One region of the Tateyamaria omphalii genome, then DNA from elsewhere that is predicted to be linked to it. Evidence: riboswitches for the same ligand, from Rfam matches in the RefSeq annotation. Region 1 holds a riboswitch; the other holds the start of a gene.
What was found. A riboswitch is a leader RNA that binds a small molecule or an ion and turns the genes downstream of it on or off. The one in region 1 is predicted to bind cobalamin.

Region 2: it holds a riboswitch for cobalamin, as region 1 does, so the genes downstream of both, BWR18_RS09050 (DUF1636 family protein) here and BWR18_RS10965 (DUF1636 family protein) in region 1, are expected to answer to the same signal.

The regions. Positions count from the first base shown of each region.
Region 1 is NZ_CP019312.1:2,208,903-2,213,253, reverse strand. Features, by position in the region: gene cobN (cobaltochelatase subunit CobN) at 1-238, opposite strand, end outside; gene cobW (cobalamin biosynthesis protein CobW) at 251-1,306, opposite strand; gene BWR18_RS10965 (DUF1636 family protein) at 1,308-1,682, opposite strand; cobalamin riboswitch at 1,768-1,983, opposite strand; gene cobO (cob(I)yrinic acid a,c-diamide adenosyltransferase) at 2,071-2,682, shown strand; gene BWR18_RS10955 (hypothetical protein) at 2,722-3,195, shown strand; gene BWR18_RS10950 (cobyric acid synthase) at 3,192-4,351, shown strand, end outside.
Region 2 is NZ_CP019312.1:1,815,363-1,819,713, forward strand. Features, by position in the region: gene BWR18_RS09035 (FecCD family ABC transporter permease) at 1-17, opposite strand, end outside; gene BWR18_RS09040 (ABC transporter substrate-binding protein) at 1-933, opposite strand, end outside; gene BWR18_RS09045 (ABC transporter ATP-binding protein) at 930-1,733, opposite strand; gene BWR18_RS09050 (DUF1636 family protein) at 1,730-2,167, opposite strand; cobalamin riboswitch at 2,248-2,461, opposite strand; gene BWR18_RS09055 (FkbM family methyltransferase) at 2,679-3,419, shown strand; gene BWR18_RS09060 (glycosyltransferase) at 3,429-4,238, opposite strand.

The DNA of each region.
Region 1 (4,351 bases):
TGGCCCCTTCCAGCGTCTGTTCGATGTAGGTGTCGACAGAGAGCGGATGCTTGAGGCCGACGAGGTTTGCCAGCCGCACGGTCGGCAGCTTGCCGTCCGCCCGGTGATACGCCGCAGCAAAAGCCCCGAGGTCGCTGTCGGAGAAGGACAGCACCACCAGATCCGCGGGCGTCTGCCCCAGATCGGTGGGTGTCTCGGTCTCTTCGAGCCCGTGGCTTTCGCGGAAGACGACGTGCATCGGGGGCGGTTCCTATTCGGCGGCTGCCGGAACATCGGTCAATGCCGACCGGATCGCTGCCGCGTTCACGTCGTCATGTTCGGCAATCACGACCAAACGGCCCTGCCGCGGCTCGTTCGGGCCCCACGGGCGGTCGAACTGGTGGCGGACGCGGGCACCCACGGCTTGTACCAGCAGGCGCATGGGTTTGCCGGTGACGGCGGCGTAGCCTTTGACGCGCAGGATGTTCTGGCTCTTTGCCATGGCTTCGATCCGGGCGACGAGGTCGGTGGGATCGTCCACTTCGGGGATGTCGATGATGACGCTCTCGAAATCGTCATGTTCGTGGTCGTCATGGCCGTCGTGGTGGCTAGGGCGTGCGTCCATGTCGTCTTCGGCGGCGGCCTCAAGCCCGAGGATCACGCGGGGGTCCACGGCGCCTTCGGCCACTTCGACGATCGGAAGGGGGCGGGGGGCCTCGGCTGCGATGATCTCTTTGGCCCTGGCGATGCCGTCGGGCCCGGCGAGGTCGGGTTTGGTCAGCAGGATGATGTCGGCGCAGCTGATCTGATCTTCGAACACTTCGGAAAGCGGCGTTTCGTGATCAAGGCTGTCATCGGCTTCGCGCTGCGCGTCTACGGCGGCGACGTCAGGGGCGAACCGGCCTGCGGCCACAGCCTCGGCATCCGCCAGCGCGATCACGCCGTCCACGGTGATGCGGCTGCGGATATCGGGCCAGTCGAAGGCCTTGAGAAGCGGTTTGGGCAGGGCGAGGCCCGAGGTTTCGATCAGGATATGCTCGGGTTGCGGGTCGAGGGCCATGAGCGCCTCGATTGTCGGGATGAAGTCGTCGGCCACGGTGCAGCAGATGCAGCCGTTGGCCAGTTCCATGATATTTTCGGCAGGACAATCGGGGATGGCGCAGCTTTTGAGGATGTCGCCATCGACACCCACGTCGCCAAATTCATTGACCACGACAGCAAGGCGCTTGCCCTGCGGGTTCTGCATCAGGTGACGCACAAGGGTGGTTTTGCCCGAGCCGAGAAAGCCGGTGATGACGGTGACGGGGACTTTGTTGAGGTTGGCCATATCAGAACTCCTGCGGGGGGATGCGGGCGATGCAGTTTTTACGGAAATGTTCGGGGCGTTCGCGCCAGGGGACGATACCGTCGGCAGTTGCAGCGTATTTGGAGATGCCGTCGACAACCATGTCGGCGTCGCGGTCCTCCATCAGGTTACCGTAGACATAGGTCCAGCGCTGCGCGCCGCCGCGGACGGCGACGGAGCAGCCGGATGAGCAGTTGGAGAGGCATTCGACGGCCTTGAGCGTCACGCCCTCGGACATGGTGCGGTTTGCGAGTTCTGCATGCAGCGCTTCGCCGGGGCGTGTGCCGCCTTCGGGCACGTCCAGCTCGCGGCGGCATTTCACGCAGACCAAGAGTTCCACGGGGGGCAGATCGGCCATGTGTGTTCCCTATCGGGGGACGGCATGGCAGATGGCGGGCGGCGACTGGCCGTGGCGTCCCGACACCCGGCACACCCCGTCCGGTTTCGTCTTCCTCTGGCTGGCAGGTCTCCCGGCTTGCGGATCTTGAGGCATCCATCGGGGGCCTCTGCGGTTGCCCTGCCTTCCCGGCCTTTGGCCAGTGGCGTGGAGCACCCTTTCCGGTCACGGTCGCGGGGGCGGCTGCGTTTGGACCTTGCGGCCCGCGGCATTCCCTTTTCACCCGAAGCAAACCTCGGGCACCAACATCACCGTAGTGCGACCGACCGCCAGCGGAGTCAAGCGCCAACGACGCTGGCACTGCCGGCAAATCCATGGCACCACATGGCTCAGTCGCAAGGAGGACGCCATGGACGACATCACCGAACGCCACAACGCCAAGATGAAAAAGATCAAGGCCGCCCGCGACAAGATGATGGAGACCAAGACCGAAGAAAAAGGTCTGATCATCGTCCATACGGGACCGGGCAAGGGCAAATCCTCGTCCGGGTTCGGGATGATCATGCGCTGCATCGCACATGGGATGCCTTGCGCCGTGGTGCAGTTCATCAAGGGAAATTGGGATACGGGCGAAAAGACGTTCCTGCGCGACCGCTTTGCGGAGAAATGCCAGTTTTTCGTTTCTGGTGAAGGGTTTACATGGGAAACCCAGGATCGCGAACGCGACGTGGCCGCGGCCGAGAACGGCTGGCGCATCGCCAGGGAGCAGATATTGGACCCGGGGATCCAATTTGTTCTGCTGGATGAAATCAACATCGCATTGCGCTATGATTATCTCGATATTGACGAGGTCGTCGATTTCCTGATGAAGCAGAAACCTCCGATGACGCATGTTGTGCTGACGGGCCGCAACGCCAAGCCCGAATTGATCGAGGCCGCGGACCTGGTCACCGAGATGACGCTGGTGAAACACCCGTTCAAGGATCTGGGCGTCAAGGCACAGAAGGGTGTCGAGTTCTGAGCCGGGCGCACGACACGTGCGCCTTACGAGGGGAGCGCCATGATCGTCGGCCACGCACCTGCAGGCTACCTGCTGGCCTGTGCCACTGATCGCAGCTTTTTTCGCGATCCCGTGATGTTCTGGGCCATCATCATCGGTGCGATTGCGCCCGATCTGGATACGGTCTGGTTGCTGTTTGTCGATGGCGGCGCGGTGCGTCATGACAGCTATCTCACGCATGACCCGACCCTGTGGGCGGTGATGCTGTTTTTCGGGGTTGTTTTGACGTCCCGCGTTCTCATTGGCGTCGGCTTGGGCGCGCTTTTGCACATGGTTCTGGATACCATTACCGGCGACATATCATGGGGCTGGGGTACGTTTTCCTTTTCCGGACCATTGGTTGTCCTGCTTGGCGCAGAAGACGATTGGTTCGTGTCAACCGTGCTTCACTGGACGATCTTTATCGAGCTTGCGCTATGGTCGGTTGCCGGGGTTGTCTTTGTCGCGCGGCGCGAGCTGGAACCACCGGAATGACGGCGCTGATGATCCAGGGCACCGGGTCCAACGTGGGCAAGTCGATGCTGGTCGCGGGCCTCTGCCGGGCGGCGGTCATACGAGGGCTGTCCGTGGCCCCCTTCAAGCCGCAAAACATGTCGAACAATGCCGCCGTCACCGTGGATGGGGGCGAGATTGGACGGGCGCAGGCACTGCAGGCGATGGCGAGCGGACTGGAGCCGCATACCGACATGAACCCGGTCTTGCTGAAGCCGGAAACCGATGTGGGCAGTCAGGTGGTCGTGCAAGGCAAGCGCCTGACGACGGTCAAGGCGCGTGAGTATTCCGCTTTGAAACCGTCCCTGATGGCCCCGGTGCTGGACAGCTTCAACCGGTTGCAGGCGCGCCATGACCTGGTGCTGGTCGAAGGGGCGGGCAGCCCGGCCGAGGTGAATTTACGCCCCGGCGACATTGCCAATATGGGATTTGCCAGAGCGGCGGACTGCCCTGTCGTGTTGGCGGGCGACATCGACCGGGGCGGGGTGATCGCGCAGATCGTGGGCACGCAGGCGGTCATTGATCCCAACGACGCCGACGTGATCCGTGGCTTTCTGATCAATCGTTTCCGGGGTGATCCCAGCCTCTTTGATGACGGTTATGCGTTGATCGAACAGCACACTGGCTGGCGCGGATTTGGCGTGGTGCCGTGGTTCGGCGATGCCTGGAAATTACCGGCAGAAGATGCCCTGGACATCGCGACGCCCGTCCGCGCGGGCGGGCTGCATATCGTCTGCCTGAAGCTGTCGCGCATCGCCAATTTCGATGATCTGGACCCGCTGGCGCAGGAACCGGGCGTGCGCCTGACGATGCTGCACGCGGGCCAACCGCTGCCCGCTGACACGGACGTGGTGATCATCCCCGGCAGCAAGTCCACCCGCGGCGATCTGCAATTCATCAAGGATCAGGGCTGGGACGAGGATGTGCGCGCGCATGTGCGGCGCGGCGGTCATGTGCTGGGCATCTGCGGCGGCTTTCAGATGCTGGGCCGCGTGGTGGATGACCCGGACGGGATTGAGGGGCCCGCGGGCCACACGCCGGGCATTGGCCTTTTGGATGTGGACACGGTGATGTCGGATGACAAACGTCTGACCACCGTCGACGCGGTGCATGTGCCCAGCGGTCAGGGCTTTCAGGG
Region 2 (4,351 bases), 390 kb from region 1:
CTCGCCCCAAAAGGCATTGGCGAGGGTCTTGATCGCCTTGATGTTGCGGGGGCCCGGTGTCGCCTCGACATATTCCAGCGTCACGAAGCGGTCGTTCCTGACCGCATCCATTGCGGCGAAGGCGGGGTTCGAGCGCATGAAGTCGCGCTTCTGCTCCGCCGTCACTTCGCCGTAGTTCACGATGACGATGACCTCCGGGTCGCGCTCCACCACCTCTTCCCATGTCACGGTGGCCCAGCTTTTGTCGAAGTCATCCATGACGTTCACGCCGCCCGCCGCCTCAATCAACGCCGTCGGCATGGCATAACGCCCAGCGGTAAAAGGCGCGTCCTCGCCACTGTCATAGACAAAGACACGCAGCGGCTCACCGGTGTCCAAACCTTCCGTGAATGACGCAAGCTCCGCCCGATAGCCGTCAACCAACTCCGTCGCCCGGTCCTCGACATCGAAGATACGGCCAAGATTCAAAAGGTCGGCATACATGTCCTCGATGCTGGCCTTGTCCTTCTCCATGATGTGGATGCAGCTTTCGGTCAACTCATAGACCTGGATGCCAAAGGGCTCCAACGTCTCCGGCGTCACATCGCCTCCCACCTTCATGCCGTAGTTCCAGCCGGCAAAGAAGAAATCGGCATCCGCCCCGACAAGAACCTCTTTCGACGGATACTTCGCAGACAACTCCGGCAATTCCTCCACGCCGTCGCGCATCTCCTCGTTCAGCGTCTTCCAGCCGGAAATGCCGGTGTACCCCACCATCCTGTCAGCGAGACCCAAGACAAGCATCATCTCCGTCAGATTCACGTCATTGGAAATCGCCCGCTCGGGCGGCGCATCAAAGGTGACTGACCGGTCGCAGCTTTGCACGGTGACGTCAGCAGCGGCGACAACACCCGTGCAGATCAGGGCGACAGAACCGGAAAGGAGGAGCTTCATTGCGGGTTTCCTTTGTTGGACAGGTGAAAGGTGAGGTGGTCAGTGTTGCTCGGGGCCAGACGCTCGCGCCGGGCATTGACGCGGAACACGCCGGACAAGGCCGCCTCGCTCAACACATCACACGGCGGACCGAAGCCAACGCAGCGGCCCGCATCCAGCAGCAACACGTCATCGCACACACCAGCGGCAAGGTTCAGATCATGCAGCGACGTGACAATGGTCAGCGGCAGGGTGCGGATCAGGTCCAGCACCTCCAACTGGTGGCGGATGTCCAGATGATTGGTCGGCTCGTCCAGGATCAGCAGGCGCGGCTCCTGCGCCAGGGCGCGGGCGACCATGACGCGCTGCCGCTCGCCGCCCGACAAGGTGCCCAGATGCCGGTGCGCCAGGTGGTGCAGGTCCAGCTGGGCCAGTGACGCATGAATGATGTCGCGGTCCCGCGCCCCCGCCGCCCCGCCAAACCCGCGCCGATGCGGCGTGCGGCCCAGCGCCACGATCTCGGCCACCGTCAGGGCAAAGTCGCTGGGATGCTCCTGCAACACCGCCGCCACGCGCCGGGCCACGTCGGTCGCAGACAGGCGCCAGATATCATCGCCGCCGATGCAAACGGTGCCCGTGCGCGGCCTGTGAAACCGGTAGAGCAACCGCAGCAACGTCGTCTTGCCCGCACCATTGGGGCCCACAACACCCAGAACCCGCCCCGCCGCCACCTCAAAACTGGCCGGATGCAACAACGGCGTGCCACCGCGCCGGGGCGCCCACGACAGATCGGTGACAGAAAGGCCCGCGGCAGTGGTCAAGAGGCCCGCGCCTCGGTCTGCTCAATCGCAACAATGGCCGCAGGCACGCGCGCGAGGGTCGTGCTGCGCAGCTTTCCGGGACGGTCCACCGACGAACACCACCCATCATCCAGCTCTGCATACTGCCGGGCAAAGGCCAACAGATCACCAATATCTGTCTCGGGATCAATGTCGCCAAACAGATAGGTCGCCTTGCGCGTCCCGTGATAGGCCACGGTACAGGGTCGGTCACACCCGGCCATGCAGGCAACGCCGGAAATCTCGAACGCATCCGTTACCGCATCGCCTGCATCGGCAATGGCTGTGCGCAAGCGTTCAATCAGCTCATATCCGGGCCGACACTGTGTGCCCGTGTGCGTGCAGGATGTGCAAATTGTTATGCGATGCTCCATCAGAACCTCCGGGTTGGGGGAGGGCTGAAGAAACAGAACCATGCCGTGGCGGTAAGGACCGCTGTGCCATCTTGTGCTCCTGACCAGGCGCCCCGCCTGCATCGAATTGAGTGGCCGACGCACACCATGCGCCGGTGATGGCAGGTCTCCTGACTTGCGGGTCACAGCGTCCCCGAACCTTCCCAGACGATGCGTCCAGTGGTCCGTGCCGGGGTGGCTCACCGCTCACAGTTGCGGGGGCAGTCGCGGACTAGGTGGCGTATCAGCCACCGCACCGCGTTCCCTTTTCATCTTGTTTGCACAAAGCATCCAAGAACCATCACGACGACATGGCCCGAATGTGGAAACCGGGTCAATGCAAAATCGTGCAACACCGGCGCGCCAAAGGCTAAGCTGCACATTTCGCTGCGCATTTTCCCGGCCAATCCGCTGATTTTGCGCACCATCTTTTCTCACGCCGGATACAGGCGCGAAACCAGTTGATCGCATCGCCTTCTGATCACACCCTGAATGCTGTAGGGCAAACCCAAACCCAAGGAGCGCGCGACCGCACATGACACCGGACATCACCCGCATCCAAAAGCGCCTGCGTCTGGGCCGCCCCGTCCAGGCCGAAAACGTGCAGATCACGCATACAAGGTTCCGGGACCGCCGGATCGTCTTCTGCACAAACATGGAAAACGACCCCATCCAGCGCAATCACCGCAAGGGCTCCTTCTACGAACTCTCCGAATTGAAAGAGATCGAGGCCGTGTTCCCCGCAGGCGGCACCTTTGTCGACATCGGGGCCAACGTGGGCAACCACTCACTCTTCGCCGCAGCCTTTCTGAACGCCGCGCGGGTCATACCGGTCGAGCCGAATCCCGCCGCATACCGCCTTCTGATCCAGAACGTCCTGCTGAACGGGCTGGAGGACATCATCGACATCTCCCATCTGGGCATCGGCCTCTCCGACAGCGAAGACAGCGGCTACGCCGTTCAAAAACGGACCCGGAACCTCGGCGCCGCGCGGCTGCAAAAAACCGGCAAGGGCGGACTGACCGTGCTGCCCGCAGATGACGTGCTTAGGGACGAAACGCCCGCCTTCATCAAGATCGACGTCGAAGGCATGGAAATGAAAGTGCTCGCCGGGCTGCAGGGCACCGCAGCGCGCTGCAAGCCGCATTTCATGGTCGAGGTCGATCTTGAAAACGATGACGCATTTCACGCCTGGTGCAAGGCATCTGGCTATGACGTCGCATCCAGCAATCAGCGCTACAAGCAGAACCGGAATTACCTGCTGAAACCCAGCTGACGCTGCGCCTCACTCAGCGGCAAGGGCGGTGGGCGCATGGTCCGCCAGCAAGGCGTTGAGCAGCGGAAACCGGGTCATCACGTCCGCCATGTCTTCGGGCTGCACAAGGTCATCGCCAAACATCGTCCGGCTGTCATTCAGATCGTGAACCGCCCGGATGAAATAGGGCACGTTCCCATAGATCGCCCGCGCCGGATGGCGCTGCGCGATCCGCTTGTGCGCGGTAAAGAACGGGTTGCGCCGCGTGCGCGTCCGGGCCACCAGCATCAGGCCCTGCGTGTTGAACGGCACGGTGCGGTGCAACAACTGGTAGGCGTCATTGTCGAACACCGCCGACAGGCCCTGCGCCTGCGAGACATAGCAATAGTCGTCTTCGGTACGGAACAGCGACCGCATCGCCAGCGCCTCGCGCCGCATCACATCCACGAAATCGCAGGACACCGCATCGTCGTCATCCAGAACAACCTGCGCGGTGTAATCTTCGCTGTTCAACGCATCGTGCTGATATGTGCGAAAGCAGTTTCCGGCCTTCTGTGGCGCACGGAATATCACATGCGCGCGGTGTGACCCCAGCATATCGTTGCAGATCTCGGTCAGGTAGGTCTTGTGGCGGTCCGGCAACCCTTCCGAAGACAAGAGGACCAGTTTGAAATCCTCATCTTGCTGCGATGTGAGGCTGGCCAGCGCGATCTTTTCAAAGAAATAGGCCCGCTTGCTCAGACGCTCCTCGCTGAACAGTCGTGCAGGGTCTCGACTTGCGCGCGAACGCCAGCCCGACTTCCCGAAATACGAATAGCGCATTTGGAACACGACCTGCATGCCCCATTAATAAGTTGTTAACCCTAAGTTGAAAACCGCTCAATTTCTCCATGCACATAATTTGGGAAAAAAGCCGTGGCCGAAACGTGCCTGTGGCAACATTTGGGATATTT